One region of the Citrobacter sp. ANG330 genome, then DNA from elsewhere that is predicted to be linked to it. Evidence: predicted binding sites of a transcription regulator. Region 1 holds the regulator's gene; the other holds the start of a gene.

Region 1 (7,224 bases):
ATAACGCAGAAGGGGCACCCTTCTGCGTTTTTGCCCTGCCATTAACCTGCGACACACACCTGTTCAGGCTGTTTTCTCGCCGAGATGAACACCAACAACAGCGCCATACCTGCCACAATCGCGCCCATGACAGGAACAAAACTGTAGCCTAACCCACCAGAAATGACGGCCCCGCCCGCAGCGGCACCCAAAGCATTACCGAGGTTAAAAGCGCCGATATTCACGGAAGATGACAAACCCGGTGCTTCGTGAGCCACACGCATAACGCGCATTTGCAGCGGAGGAACCACCGCGAAGGTCGCTGCCCCCCAGACCACCATACTTATCGCCGCGCCCAGTTCATTCTGCGCCAACAGGGGAATAGCCAGCATAATCACCATCAGCAGCAGCAAGAAGCCCTTTAGCGTACCGTTAACCGAGCGATCGGCCAGTTTGCCACCCAAATAGTTACCTATGGAGAAGCCCACGCCGATCAGAACCAGCATTCCGGTCACAAAGGCCGGCGTGGCATGAGTGATGCTTTGCAGGACTGGCGATATATAGGTGTACAGCGTAAACATGGCCCCCGCCCCCAGTACCGTGGTAAGCAGAGCAGAAAGCACCTGGGGACGCATCAGTACCGCCAGCTCTTTTTTCACCTCCGGACGTGCCCCAGCCCCACCTTTCGGCAACGAGAAAAAGAGACTCAGCATCGAAATGACGCCCAAACCGGCCGTTGCCATAAACGACATCCGCCAGCCGATGGTCTCACCCAGCCAGGTTGCCGCCGGAACGCCGCCAATATTGGCGATGGTCAGCCCCATAAACATGGTCGCCACCGCGCTGGCCTGCTTGTGCTTCGGCACCACGCTGGCTGCCACAACGGAGCCCAGGCCAAAGAACGCGCCGTGGTTAAGGCTGGTCAAAATGCGTGACAGCATCAGTGTTGTGTAGTCCGGGGAAATGGCCGACAGCACGTTGCCAAGCGTAAAGATAGCCATCAGAAAAATCAGCGCATTGCGACGTCCGCGATGTGACAACAGCAGCGTCATTAGCGGTGCCCCGACCATCACACCGACAGCGTAGGCGCTGATTAGCATACCTGCTGCGGGAATAGACACATCGACGCCACGCGCGATGACGGGTAGCAGACCCATTGGCGAAAACTCGGTCGTACCGATGCCGAACGCGCCGATAGCCAGCGACAGTAAAGGATAATTAATTTTCATGCAGTGATGACTCCGGCTCTTCGCGTCGAGGCGCGATGCGTAACTAAGAGTCAAAAGCATGACATCAATCACAAAAAAAGAGAAGTTAACAAAAATACAAAAGACTTTTGCAGATTCAATAACAATATGGCGGGAGTGACGAGGGAGCAGAGACTCCCCCGACGGGAAATCAATGCAGTGCCGCTGTCAGACCGCCAGCAACGATTAAAGCCAGAACGATAAACGTAGTTACTAATGAAAATTTAAGATCGGTGCTCATCAACTTTTCTCCTTTTTATTCCCACACAAAAAGTGATATAGCGCATTTTTGCACACTTGCGTGCGAAAATCTCCCACGATTTAGCGTGATATGTGCTTTTAATACTTCCCCTTTTCGTTAAGATCAGCCAAAATTCGACGCTTACTTGATTAGCGTACCGGCCATTGACCCCTTCCTGATGCTCTGTTGCGTTTTCCCGGCATGCTGCAACCCTGACGTTGCGCACAGGATGAGTAAAGGCAAACGTTTACTTAGCATATTTGACTGTTCAGGTTGGGTCTGGAGTGAGATTTAATGGCAACAATTAAAGATGTAGCGAAGCGCGCAAACGTTTCCACTACAACCGTATCACACGTAATTAACAAAACGCGTTTCGTCGCTGAAGAAACACGCAATGCAGTGTGGGCGGCAATCAAAGAATTGCACTATTCCCCCAGCGCGGTAGCCCGTAGTCTGAAGGTGAATCATACCAAGTCTATCGGGTTGCTGGCGACCAGCAGCGAAGCCCCCTACTTTGCTGAAATTATTGAAGCAGTTGAAAAAAACTGCTTTCAGAAAGGCTATACCCTGATCCTCGGTAATGTCTGGAACAACCTGGAAAAGCAACGTGCCTATCTGTCCATGATGGCGCAAAAACGCGTGGATGGCCTGCTGGTGATGTGTTCCGAATATCCCGCCCCTCTGCTCTCGATGCTGGAAGAGTATCGTCATATCCCGATGGTTGTGATGGACTGGGGCGAGGCCAAAGCCGATTTCACTGATACCGTGATTGATAACGCCTTTGAGGGCGGTTATATGGCTGGCCGTTACCTTATTGAACGCGGACATCGCGAAATTGGCGTGATCCCGGGACTGATGGAGCGCAACACCGGCGCAGGCCGTCTGGCCGGTTTTATGAAAGCGATGGAAGAAGCGCTGATTAAAGTGCCTGAAAACTGGATTGTGCAAGGCGACTTCGAACCAGAATCCGGCTACCGTGCGATGCAGCAAATTCTGTCACAGGCGCATCGCCCGACAGCGGTTTTCTGCGGTGGCGATGTCATGGCAATGGGTGCCCTTTGCGCCGCTGATGAAATGGGTCTGCGCGTCCCTCAGGACGTGTCGCTGATAGGCTATGACAACGTGCGCAACGCCCGCTTCTTTACGCCAGCTCTGACCACCATCCACCAGCCGAAAGATTCACTGGGTGAGACGGCCTTTAACATGTTGCTTGACCGCATCGTCAATAAACGTGAAGAGTCACAATCCATTGAAGTTCACCCGCGTCTGGTTGAGCGCCGCTCTGTTGCCGATGGCCCCTTCCGCGATTACCGTCGTTAAGCCTCTTCTGCGGGAGCCTCGTCAGGCTCCCGCAACCATTCTTTGTTCAGCGTTTCGCTATCTCCCAGATAATCCAGCAGCCAGATTAGCGCAGGTGACATATCGTTCTGCTGCCAGGTCAGGCAACAGGCCGAATCCGGGAAGGGGTTTTCCAGATTCAGCGCCACCCACTGTCCTTTATTAAAATATGGCCTGGCAAAATGTGTCGGCACCATGCCGATACAAAGTCCGGCGCTGATGCAGGTTGCGGAGGATGCCCAATCCGGGACCACCACCCGCTTCTGGTTGTCCAGCAGCCAGGTCACCCGTTTCGGCAGAGTGCGGGAAGTATCTTCCAGCACCAGTGACGGCCAGTTGCGCAACGTATCATCGCTTAAGGGTCCACTCATGGCGGCCAGTGGATGTGTGCTGGCAACAACACAACACCAGCTCAGTTTACCCATATCGCGGAAGGTATATCGTCCGCCGACCGGGATCGCCTGGGTCGCACCGATAGCGAGTTCAACCCTGCCATCTGACAGCGCGTCCCAGACGCCATTGAACACTTCCTGAAAGACCAGCAGCTCTACGTCATCAAAGTGGCGATAGAAATCGACGATCAATTGCCGCGTGCGTTCCGGGCGCACGATGTTATCCACCGCGATGGGGAGTTGCCCCCGCCAGCCATTGGCGATTTGCTGACACTGCTGGCGCGTGATCTGCATTTTTTTGATGACAGAACGCCCTTCTTTCAAAAACCAGGCGCCTGCCGGGGTTAACACGACATCACGATGACGGCGTTCAAAAAGCGGGACGGCCAGCCACTCTTCCATCTGGCGAACCGTATAACTGACCGCCGAGGGTACCCGGTGCAACTCCTGGGCCGCGGAACTGAAACTCCCGTTGCGCGCCACGGCATCGACCACTTCCAGCGCATATTCTGACCACATAATCTGCCTACAAAATTTTTGAATGCAATAAACAAATATTAGCGTTTCACAAGCCGAAATTCACTCCCTACACTCTGCGCCAGTGTGATTAATCAAAAATTAGAGAACAACTATGCAACCTGGAAAAGGGTTTTTAGTCTGGCTGGCAGGACTCAGCGTGCTGGGTTTTCTGGCGACCGACATGTATTTGCCCGCTTTTGCCACCATTCAATCTGACCTGCAAACACCGGCATCTGCCGTCAGCGCCAGCCTGAGTCTGTTTTTAGCGGGTTTTGCCATCGCACAACTGCTGTGGGGCCCGCTCTCAGATCGCTACGGACGTAAACCGATCCTGCTGCTGGGGCTGTCTGTCTTTGCCCTGGGTAGTCTGGGTATGCTGTGGGTCGAAAGCGCAACCGGCCTGTTAGTTCTGCGCTTTATTCAGGCGGTGGGTGTCTGTGCAGCGACCGTCATCTGGCAGGCGCTGGTGACTGATTACTATCCTTCGCATAAAATTAACCGTATTTTCGCGACGATAATGCCGCTGGTCGGGCTGTCCCCTGCACTGGCGCCCTTATTAGGCAGCTGGATCCTGACTCATCTTTCCTGGCAGGCGATCTTTGCCACGCTATTTTTCATCACGCTGCTGCTGATGGTGCCTGCGCTGTTTTTAAAACCCAGCCCCCGGGCGCGTGACGACAGCAAGGACAAACTGACCTTCACCACCTTGCTGCGCGCAAAAGCGTACCGTGGCAACGTCCTGATCTACGCCGCCTGTTCTGCCAGCTTCTTTGCATGGCTGACCGGTTCGCCATTTATTCTGAGTGATATGGGCTACAGTCCGGCGGTAATTGGACTGAGCTATGTGCCGCAGACCATCGCTTTTCTGGTGGGTGGCTACGGCTGTCGCGCCGCACTGCAAAAATGGCAGGGTCAACAGCTCCTGCCCTGGCTGCTAGTTATCTATGCGCTGAGCGTAGTGGCAACCTGGGCGGCAAGCTTTATCCATCACATCACGCTTGCAGAGATCCTGATCCCCTTCTGCGTGATGGCGGTAGCCAATGGGGCTATCTACCCGATTGTGGTCGCTCAGGCGCTGCGCCCATTCCCGCAGGCGACAGGTCGTGCCGCTGCGCTACAAAATACTCTGCAATTGGGTCTGTGCTTCCTGGCAAGCCTGGTGGTTTCCTGGCTTATCAGCACACCGCTGCTGACCACGACCAGCGTAATGCTGTCGACGGTTGTCCTGGCGGGGCTGGGTTATAAGATGCAACTGCAGCAGTCAGAAACCAATGAACCTCAGACGGATCGCGAGATTGCCCACGGCGAATCCCATTGATATCACTCATAATCATCGTTAATTAGTCGGCTAACAATTTTTGGTTGTATCATCGTTTTTTGAGGCCTATACTAAATTTCGGTTGTTAAAAATTACGATAATTATTATGTGCTAACGGGAACCGGAGCGTTCCCGTTTCCCCATGGATGGCCTTTTCGGCAAGGGGTTCTCCCTTCCTCTGTTCTACGTCGGATAATAGACTCGCGGAATGTTTCCGTGAGATTTCTCACAAAGCCCAAAAAGCGTCTACGCTGTTTTAAGGTTCTGATCACCGACCAGTGATGGAGAAACTATGAGTTCATCGTGTATAGAAGAAGTCAGCGTACCGGATGACGACTGGTACCGTATCACTAACGAATTATTAAGCCGCGCGGGCATTGCCATCAACGGCTCTTCACCAGCAGATATACGCGTCAAAAACCCCGATTTTTTTAAACGTGTTTTACGAGAGGGGTCGCTCGGTCTGGGTGAGAGTTACATGGATGGCTGGTGGGAATGCGATCGGCTGGACCAGTTTTTTAGTAAAGTCCTGCGAGCAGGGCTGGAAAACCAACTTCCACACCACTTCAAGGATACCCTTCGCATCGCGACCGCCCGCCTGTTCAATCTGCAAAGTAAAAAACGCGCGTGGATAGTCGGTAAAGAGCATTACGATCTCGGTAACGATCTGTTCAGTCGTATGCTTGACCCCTATATGCAGTATTCCTGCGCGTACTGGAAAGACGCGGATACCCTGGAAGCGGCGCAACAGGCCAAACTGAAGCTAATCTGCGAAAAATTGCAGCTGCAACCGGGTATGCGGGTGCTGGATATTGGCTGCGGCTGGGGTGGGTTGTCGCATTACATGGCGACGAATTATGACGTCAGCGTGGTGGGTGTGACGATTTCCGCCGAGCAGCAAAAAATGGCGCAGGAACGTTGCGCCGGGCTGGATGTGTCGATTCTGCTGGAAGATTATCGTGATTTGCACGATCAGTTCGACCGCATTGTTTCCGTGGGCATGTTTGAGCACGTCGGCCCTAAAAATTACCCGACCTATTTTGAAGTGGTTGATCGCAATCTGAAACCGGATGGTCTGTTCTTACTGCATACTATCGGTTCGAAAAAAACCGACAATAATGTCGACCCGTGGATCAATAAGTATATCTTTCCGAACGGTTGTCTCCCGTCAGTGCGCCAGATAGCCAACGCCAGCGAAGCGCATTTTGTGATGGAAGACTGGCATAACTTCGGCGCGGATTACGACACGACGCTGATGGCCTGGTACGAGCGTTTTCTCGCCGCATGGCCTGAAATTGCCGATAATTATTCCGAGCGCTTTAAACGGATGTTCAGCTATTACCTGAATGCCTGCGCCGGGGCGTTTCGCGCTCGCGATATTCAGCTCTGGCAGGTGGTGTTCTCGCGCGGCGTTGAAGACGGCCTGCGCGTAGCCCGCTAAACCTTCTCATGCCCCCGCCGTCTCGCGGGGGCTGGATTGTCTTACGCTTCGCTGGCGGTTTTCGTTACCGCCGCTTCACGTGCAGCCAGCACGCGTTCTACCGTATCCACCACCGCCTGCGTTTGCGGATCGATTTCAATGTTAACGCGCGCGCCCAGTTTTTTCTTACCCAGCGTCGTGCGTTCCAGTGTTTCCGGAATGAGATGCACACAGAAGCGCGTCGCGGTGACTTCTCCGACGGTCAAGCTAATGCCATCAATGCCAATAAACCCTTTATACAGGATATATTTCATTAACGCCGGATCCTGAACTTTGAACCAGATCTGACGGTTGTTCTCAGAGGTTAAAATCTTTGACACTTCCGCGGTGGTCATGATGTGACCGGACATCAGATGCCCGCCGATCTCATCACTGAATTTTGCCGCGCGTTCGACGTTCACCAGATCGCCCACTTGCAGATCGCCCAGATTGGTAATACGCAGCGTCTCTTTCATCAGATCAAAACTGATGTGATTACCGTTAATTTCGGTCACGGTCAGACAACAACCGTTGTGGGCCACCGATGCGCCCGTTTCCAGCGCGTCCAGCATGTATTCAGGTAATTCCACTACATGGGTGCGAAAATTGGGTTTTTCATCGATCGACACCAGTTTTGCGGTGCCCTGCACAATACCTGTAAACATACCTGCAACTCCTGAATTCAGTTAAGCCATTTCTGCCTGCCACAATAGCAGTTGGAAAATCAGGTT
Region 2 (7,224 bases), on a different contig from region 1:
GTAATACAAGAATGCTAGAGCAAAAAAACACCACGATCTGTGAGAGAGATCGAAATTATGTCAGTGAGGGATTAAAGAAGATGATCAACGCAGGCGGGGCGATCCTGCCAGATACTTTTTCCGGCGGCATGCAGCAGAATACTGCGCATAAATGCCCTCGCGTCATCTGCCTGGCGCAGGCGAATGGCTTCAAACAATTGAAAATGCTCATCCACCGCCGTTTTCGTCTCATGCAGATCTTCTTCCAGCGTCTGACGGAAAGAGAGGACCATCGCGGCGCTAAGCGCATTGCCCAGTGCCAGCAGGAAAGGGTTGTGTGTGGCTCGCAGGAGTGCCTGGTGGAAGGCGACATCGCCGGCTTCAAATTTGGTTTTTTCAGCTTCCAGCTGACCGCTTCGCATCAGTGTGAGCGCATCTTCCATTGCGGCCAGATCGTGACCATTGGCATTCAGCGCCGCAAGCGTGGCGACATTGGGTTCAAACATCAGACGCGTGACCATCAGTTGTTCCACCAGTTCGGCATCGACTTTACCTGTCGCCAGCCAGTTCAGGACATCGATATCCAGCAAGCTCCACTGGTCGCGGGCATTGACGGTGCTGCGCTTTTTCGCCTGAATAGAGATAAGTCCTTTGGCGGCGAGTGTTGCTAACGCATTGCGCAGCGAGGTACGTGAGACGTTGTACTCGGTCGCCAGCTCATTTTCACCTGGCAGCGCGCTGCCTGCCGCCAGTTCGCCGCGCAGAATGCGCCCGGCAAGATGCTGGGTAACGAATTCGGAGAGACTGGCCTGCACGACTTTCATTGCATTTCCTGGCTAAATACCTTCACAGTGATGGGCTATATAGTAAGCTAAATGACAGCAAAATGGCTAATAAACGCATAAGGGAGAATCACTTATGGAACGTCTGCCCATTATTCTCGATACCGACCCTGGCATTGATGATGCCGCAGCGATTGCTGCCGCGCTGTTTGCCCCGCAGCTCGACCTGCAACTGATGACCACGGTTGCCGGAAACGTCTCCGTGGAGAAAACCACCCGCAACGCCCTACAACTGCTGCATTTCTGGAATGCCGATGTGCCTCTGGCACAGGGGGCCGCCACGCCGCTGCTACGTCCGCTACGCGACGCCGCCTATGTTCACGGTGAATCCGGTATGGAAGGTTACGACTTTGTCGGTCATGACCGGCAGCCGCTGGCGAAACCGGCGTTTATCGCCCTTCGTGACGCGCTGATCAGCGCCCCGCAGCCGATCACGCTGGTGGCGATCGGTCCGCTGACGAATATTGCGCTGTTGCTGATGCACTATCCGGAGTGCACCTTCAACATCCGCCGTCTGGTGATCATGGGCGGTTCTGCCGGGCGCGGGAACTTCACCCCTAATGCCGAATTCAATATCGCGGTTGATCCGGAAGCCGCAGCGCGCGTATTCCAGAGTGGTATTGAGATTGTGATGTGTGGGCTGGATGTCACAAACCAGGCGATGTTGACGCCGGATTATCTGGCCTCGCTGCCCACCCTCAATCGTACGGGGAAGATGCTACATGCCTTGTTCAGCCACTATCGCAGCGGAACAATGCGCACCGGCGTGCGAATGCACGATCTCTGCGCGATTGCCTGGCTGGTGCGTCCGGAACTGTTTACCGTCAAGCCATGTTTTGTCGCGGTTGAAACCCGGGGGGACTATACCGCAGGGACCACCGTGGTGGATATTGAGGGGCGAATGAGCCAACCGGCGAATGTGCAGGTTGCGCTGGATATTGATGTTGCAGGTTTCCAGCAGTGGGTGGCGGAGGTTTTGGCGCTGGCACCGTAAACCCAAACGCCAATAACGGTATGGCGAGATTTATTCCAGATCGTCATGCCTTTTACTGATATCACTCTCTGTTTATCATTAAATTCTAATTATCGACGTTTTTGGCTAGCGGCATGACACTGTGCTGGTTAATCTGAAAACGATTTACATCATTTTAACGTAAGAGAATAACTATGCATGATGCACAGGTCCGTGTCGCGATAGCGGGCGCGGGTGGCCGTATGGGCCGCCAGTTAATTCAGGCAGCGCTACAGATGGAAGGCGTTGCGCTTGGTGCGGCGCTTGAGCGCGAAGGATCATCCCTGCTGGGTAGCGATGCCGGAGAACTGGCGGGCGTCGGGAAGACAGGCGTTACCGTGCAAAGTCGCCTTGAGGCAATAAAAGATGATTTCGATGTGTTCATTGATTTTACCCGTCCGGAAGGCACGCTGAATCATCTGGCGTTTTGTCGTCAGCATGGCAAAGGGATGGTCATTGGCACCACCGGTTTTGACGATGCGGGAAAACAGGCGATTCGCGACGCCGCTCAGGAAATTGGCATTGTCTTCGCGGCGAACTTTAGCGTCGGCGTCAACGTGATGCTTAAGCTGCTGGAAAAAGCGGCGAAGGTGATGGGCGATTATACCGACATCGAAATTATTGAAGCGCACCACCGTCATAAAGTGGATGCGCCGTCAGGCACGGCGCTGGCGATGGGCGAGGCGATTGCTCATGCGCTGGATAAAGATTTGAAAGAGTGTGCCGTCTACAGTCGTGAAGGTTATACCGGCGAACGCGTGCCTGGAACGATTGGTTTTGCCACCGTCCGCGCCGGGGATATTGTAGGTGAACACACTGCAATGTTTGCGGATATCGGCGAACGTGTCGAAATCACCCATAAAGCGTCCAGCCGTATGACTTTTGCCAATGGTGCGGTGAGATCGGCACTTTGGGTCAGTGCCAAACAAAATGGTCTTTTTGATATGCGAGATGTGCTTGATCTCAACAATTTATAGTCAATTATTACCTTTCGTGATGTGGTTATTGTAATCTCAATACATTGATTACATAGGGCAATATTTTTATTGCCCTTTTATTTTGCTTGCTACAGGTGATTTTCATTACGAATGCCGTAAAAATTTATCTTTTCTCTCTGTTTTACGTTACCTGAATGTAAATTTTGACCAGATGGTCCACTTTTTCGAAGCCTGAGGCTATATTCTACGCATAATTGTTCACGCAAGCGTTTTCCTGCCAGGGTTAGCTGATCTTTTTGCCTGTTAAATCCTTTGATCTCATCCTGAGTCGCAAAAGAATATAAAAAATACCGCCTTTAAGTTGACTTTTGCCTGCCATATCTCCAGAATGCCGCCGTTTGCCAGAAATCCGCGGGTAAGCAAATTTGCATTGATCCATGCCATGAAAATGCATTAATATGCAAATAAAGTGAGTGAATATTCTCTGGAGGGTGTTTTGATTAAGTCAGCGCTATTGGTTCTGGAAGACGGAACCCAGTTTCACGGTCGGGCCATAGGGGCAACAGGTTCGGCGGTTGGGGAAGTCGTTTTCAATACTTCAATGACCGGTTATCAAGAAATCCTCACTGATCCTTCCTATTCCCGCCAAATCGTTACTCTTACTTATCCCCATATCGGTAATGTCGGCACCAATGCCGCCGATGAAGAATCCTCCCAGGTCCATGCGCAAGGCCTTGTCATCCGTGACCTGCCGCTGATTGCCAGTAACTTCCGCAATACCGAAGACCTCTCTTCTTACCTGAAACGCCATAACATCGTGGCGATTGCCGATATCGATACCCGTAAGCTGACGCGTCTGCTGCGCGAGAAAGGGGCGCAGAACGGTTGCATCATCGCGGGTGATAACCCGGATGCGGCGCTGGCGCTGGAAAAAGCGAAAGCCTTCCCGGGCCTGAATGGTATGGATCTCGCGAAGGAAGTGACCACCACGGAATCTTACAGCTGGACCCAGGGGAGCTGGACGCTGGCGGATGACCTGCCGGAAGCAAAGAAAGAAGACGAACTGCCGTTCCATGTTGTCGCCTACGACTTTGGCGCTAAGCGCAACATCCTGCGCATGCTGGTGGACCGCGGCTGCCGCCTGACGGTTGTCCCGGCAAAAACGTCGGCAGAAGACGTGCTGAAGATGAACCCGGACGGCATCTTCCTCTCGAACGGGCCTGGTGACCCGGCACCGTGCGATTACGCTATCGACGCCATTCAGAAATTCCTCGAGACCGATATTCCGGTGTTTGGCATCTGCTTAGGCCATCAGCTGCTGGCGCTGGCGAGCGGGGCGAAAACTGTGAAGATGAAATTCGGTCACCACGGTGGTAACCATCCGGTCAAAGATATCGACAACAATACGGTGATGATTACCGCCCAGAACCACGGCTTTGCGGTGGATGAAGCATCGATGCCGGCCAACCTGCGCGTGACCCATAAGTCGCTGTTTGATGGCACCCTGCAAGGGATTCATCGCACCGACAAACCGGCATTCAGTTTCCAGGGGCACCCGGAAGCGAGCCCGGGGCCGCACGATGCCGCGCCGTTGTTCGACCATTTTATCGAGTTAATTGAGCAATACCGTCAGTCCGCGAAATAATCAGGAGTTAAGAGAGCCATGCCAAAACGTACAGACATAAAAAGTATCCTGATTCTCGGCGCGGGCCCGATTGTGATCGGTCAGGCGTGTGAGTTTGACTATTCCGGCGCGCAGGCGTGTAAAGCGCTGCGTGAAGAGGGGTATCGCGTCATTCTGGTGAACTCCAACCCGGCAACGATTATGACCGACCCGGAAATGGCCGATGCGACCTACATCGAGCCGATTCACTGGGAAGTGGTACGCAAGATTATTGAAAAAGAGCGCCCAGACGCGGTGCTGCCGACCATGGGTGGACAGACGGCGCTGAACTGCGCGCTGGAACTGGAACGCCAGGGCGTGCTGGAAGAGTTCGGCGTCACCATGATTGGTGCGACCGCCGACGCAATTGATAAAGCCGAAGACCGCCGTCGTTTCGATATCGCGATGAAGAAGATTGGTCTCGACACCGCACGTTCCGGTATCGCGCACACGATGGAAGAGGCGCTGGCGGTCGCGGCTGACGTCGGTTATCCGTGCATTATCCGTCCTTCCTTTACCATGGGCGGCACCGGCGGCGGTATCGCCTACAACCGCGAAGAGTTTGAAGAAATTTGTACCCGCGGTCTGGATCTCTCCCCAACCAACGAGCTGTTGATTGACGAGTCGCTGATTGGCTGGAAAGAGTACGAGATGGAAGTGGTGCGTGATAAAAACGACAACTGCATCATCGTCTGCTCTATTGAAAACTTCGATGCCATGGGCATTCACACCGGTGACTCCATCACGGTTGCACCGGCCCAGACGCTGACCGACAAAGAGTATCAAATCATGCGTAACGCCTCGATGGCGGTACTGCGTGAAATCGGCGTAGAAACCGGCGGTTCAAACGTGCAGTTCGCGGTAAACCCGAAAAACGGTCGCCTGATCGTGATTGAAATGAACCCGCGCGTATCCCGCTCCTCGGCGCTGGCGTCGAAAGCCACCGGCTTCCCGATTGCGAAAGTCGCGGCGAAACTGGCAGTGGGTTACACCCTCGATGAGCTGGTGAATGACATCACTGGCGGTCGTACCCCGGCATCGTTCGAACCGTCCATCGACTACGTGGTCACTAAAATCCCACGCTTCAACTTCGAAAAATTCGTTGGCGCTAACGACCGTCTGACGACCCAGATGAAATCGGTCGGCGAAGTGATGGCGATTGGCCGTACCCAGCAGGAATCTCTGCAAAAAGCGCTGCGTGGTCTGGAAGTAGGTGCTACCGGCTTTGACCCGAAAGTGAGCCTGGATGACCCGGAAGCGTTGACAAAAATCCGCCGTGAGCTGAAAGACGCGGGCGCTGAGCGTATCTGGTATATCGCCGATGCCTTCCGCGCGGGCCTCTCCGTTGACGGCGTGTTTAACCTGACCAACATTGACCGCTGGTTCCTGGTACAAATTGAAGAGCTGGTGCGTCTGGAAGAAAAAGTGGCTGAGCTGGGCATTAACGGCCTGACCCCTGACTTCCTGCGCCAGCTGAAACGCAAAGGCTTTGCCGATGCGCGTCTGGCTAAACTGGCGGGCGTACGTGAAGCAGAAATCCGCAAACTGCGCGACCAGTACAATCTGCACCCGGTCTACAAGCGTGTGGACACCTGCGCGGCAGAATTTGCCACCGATACCGCTTACATGTACTCCACGTATGAAGATGAGTGCGAGGCGAACCCGTCCGTTGACCGCGACAAGATTATGGTGCTTGGCGGCGGTCCAAACCGTATCGGCCAGGGCATCGAATTCGACTACTGCTGCGTACACGCCTCTCTGGCGCTGCGCGAAGACGGTTACGAAACCATCATGGTCAACTGTAACCCGGAAACGGTCTCTACCGACTACGACACTTCCGACCGCCTCTACTTTGAGCCGGTCACGCTGGAAGATGTGCTGGAAATCGTGCGCATTGAGAAGCCGAAGGGCGTGATCGTGCAGTACGGTGGGCAGACTCCGCTGAAACTGGCCCGTGCGCTGGAAGCGGCTGGCGTGCCGGTTATCGGCACCAGCCCGGACGCGATTGACCGCGCGGAAGACCGCGAGCGTTTCCAGCATGCGGTTGACCGTCTGAAGCTGAAACAACCGGCTAACGCCACCGTGACGGCCATCGAACAGGCTGTCGAAAAAGCCAAAGAGATTGGCTATCCGCTGGTGGTGCGTCCGTCGTATGTGCTGGGCGGTCGGGCGATGGAAATCGTCTACGACGAAGCTGACCTGCGCCGTTACTTCCAGACCGCCGTTAGCGTTTCCAACGATGCGCCGGTTCTGCTCGACCGCTTCCTGGATGATGCGGTAGAAGTGGATGTCGACGCCATCTGCGACGGCGAAATGGTGCTGATTGGCGGCATCATGGAACACATCGAACAAGCAGGCGTGCACTCCGGTGACTCCGCCTGTTCTCTGCCGGCCTACACGCTGAGCCAGGAAATTCAGGATGTGATGCGCCAGCAGGTGCAGAAGCTGGCCTTCGAACTGCAGGTTCGTGGTCTGATGAACGTGCAGTTTGCGGTGAAAGATAACGAAGTCTACCTGATTGAAGTTAACCCGCGTGCGGCGCGTACTGTACCGTTCGTCTCCAAAGCGACCGGCGTACCGCTGGCGAAAGTCGCGGCGCGCGTGATGGCCGGTAAATCGCTGGCCGAGCAGGGCGTGACCAAAGAAATTATCCCGCCGTACTACTCGGTGAAAGAGGTGGTGCTGCCGTTCAACAAATTCCCGGGCGTTGACCCGCTGTTAGGGCCAGAAATGCGCTCTACCGGGGAAGTGATGGGCGTGGGTCGTACCTTTGCGGAAGCGTTCGCCAAG

Evidence for each region. Region 1 encodes PurR, which represses purine synthesis genes. Its sites were predicted from a motif close to CANGCAAACGTTTGCNTG; they were not measured.
Region 2: carA (glutamine-hydrolyzing carbamoyl-phosphate synthase small subunit) is a predicted target of PurR. The motif match lies at 3,031-3,048, and genes of this name have one in related genera.

What each region holds. Positions count from the first base shown of each region.
Region 1 is NZ_JASJUI010000002.1:69,804-77,027, forward strand. Features, by position in the region: gene QNN88_RS06020 (MFS transporter) at 42-1,268, opposite strand; gene QNN88_RS06025 (YnhF family membrane protein) at 1,378-1,467, opposite strand; gene purR (HTH-type transcriptional repressor PurR) at 1,762-2,787, shown strand; gene punR (DNA-binding transcriptional activator PunR) at 2,784-3,716, opposite strand; gene punC (purine nucleoside transporter PunC) at 3,829-5,034, shown strand; gene cfa (cyclopropane fatty acyl phospholipid synthase) at 5,327-6,475, shown strand; gene QNN88_RS06050 (riboflavin synthase subunit alpha) at 6,517-7,158, opposite strand.
Region 2 is NZ_JASJUI010000005.1:188,989-196,212, reverse strand. Features, by position in the region: gene QNN88_RS13640 (FadR/GntR family transcriptional regulator) at 72-803, opposite strand; gene rihC (ribonucleoside hydrolase RihC) at 898-1,815, shown strand; gene dapB (4-hydroxy-tetrahydrodipicolinate reductase) at 1,989-2,810, shown strand; gene carA (glutamine-hydrolyzing carbamoyl-phosphate synthase small subunit) at 3,268-4,416, shown strand; gene carB (carbamoyl-phosphate synthase large subunit) at 4,435-7,224, shown strand, end outside.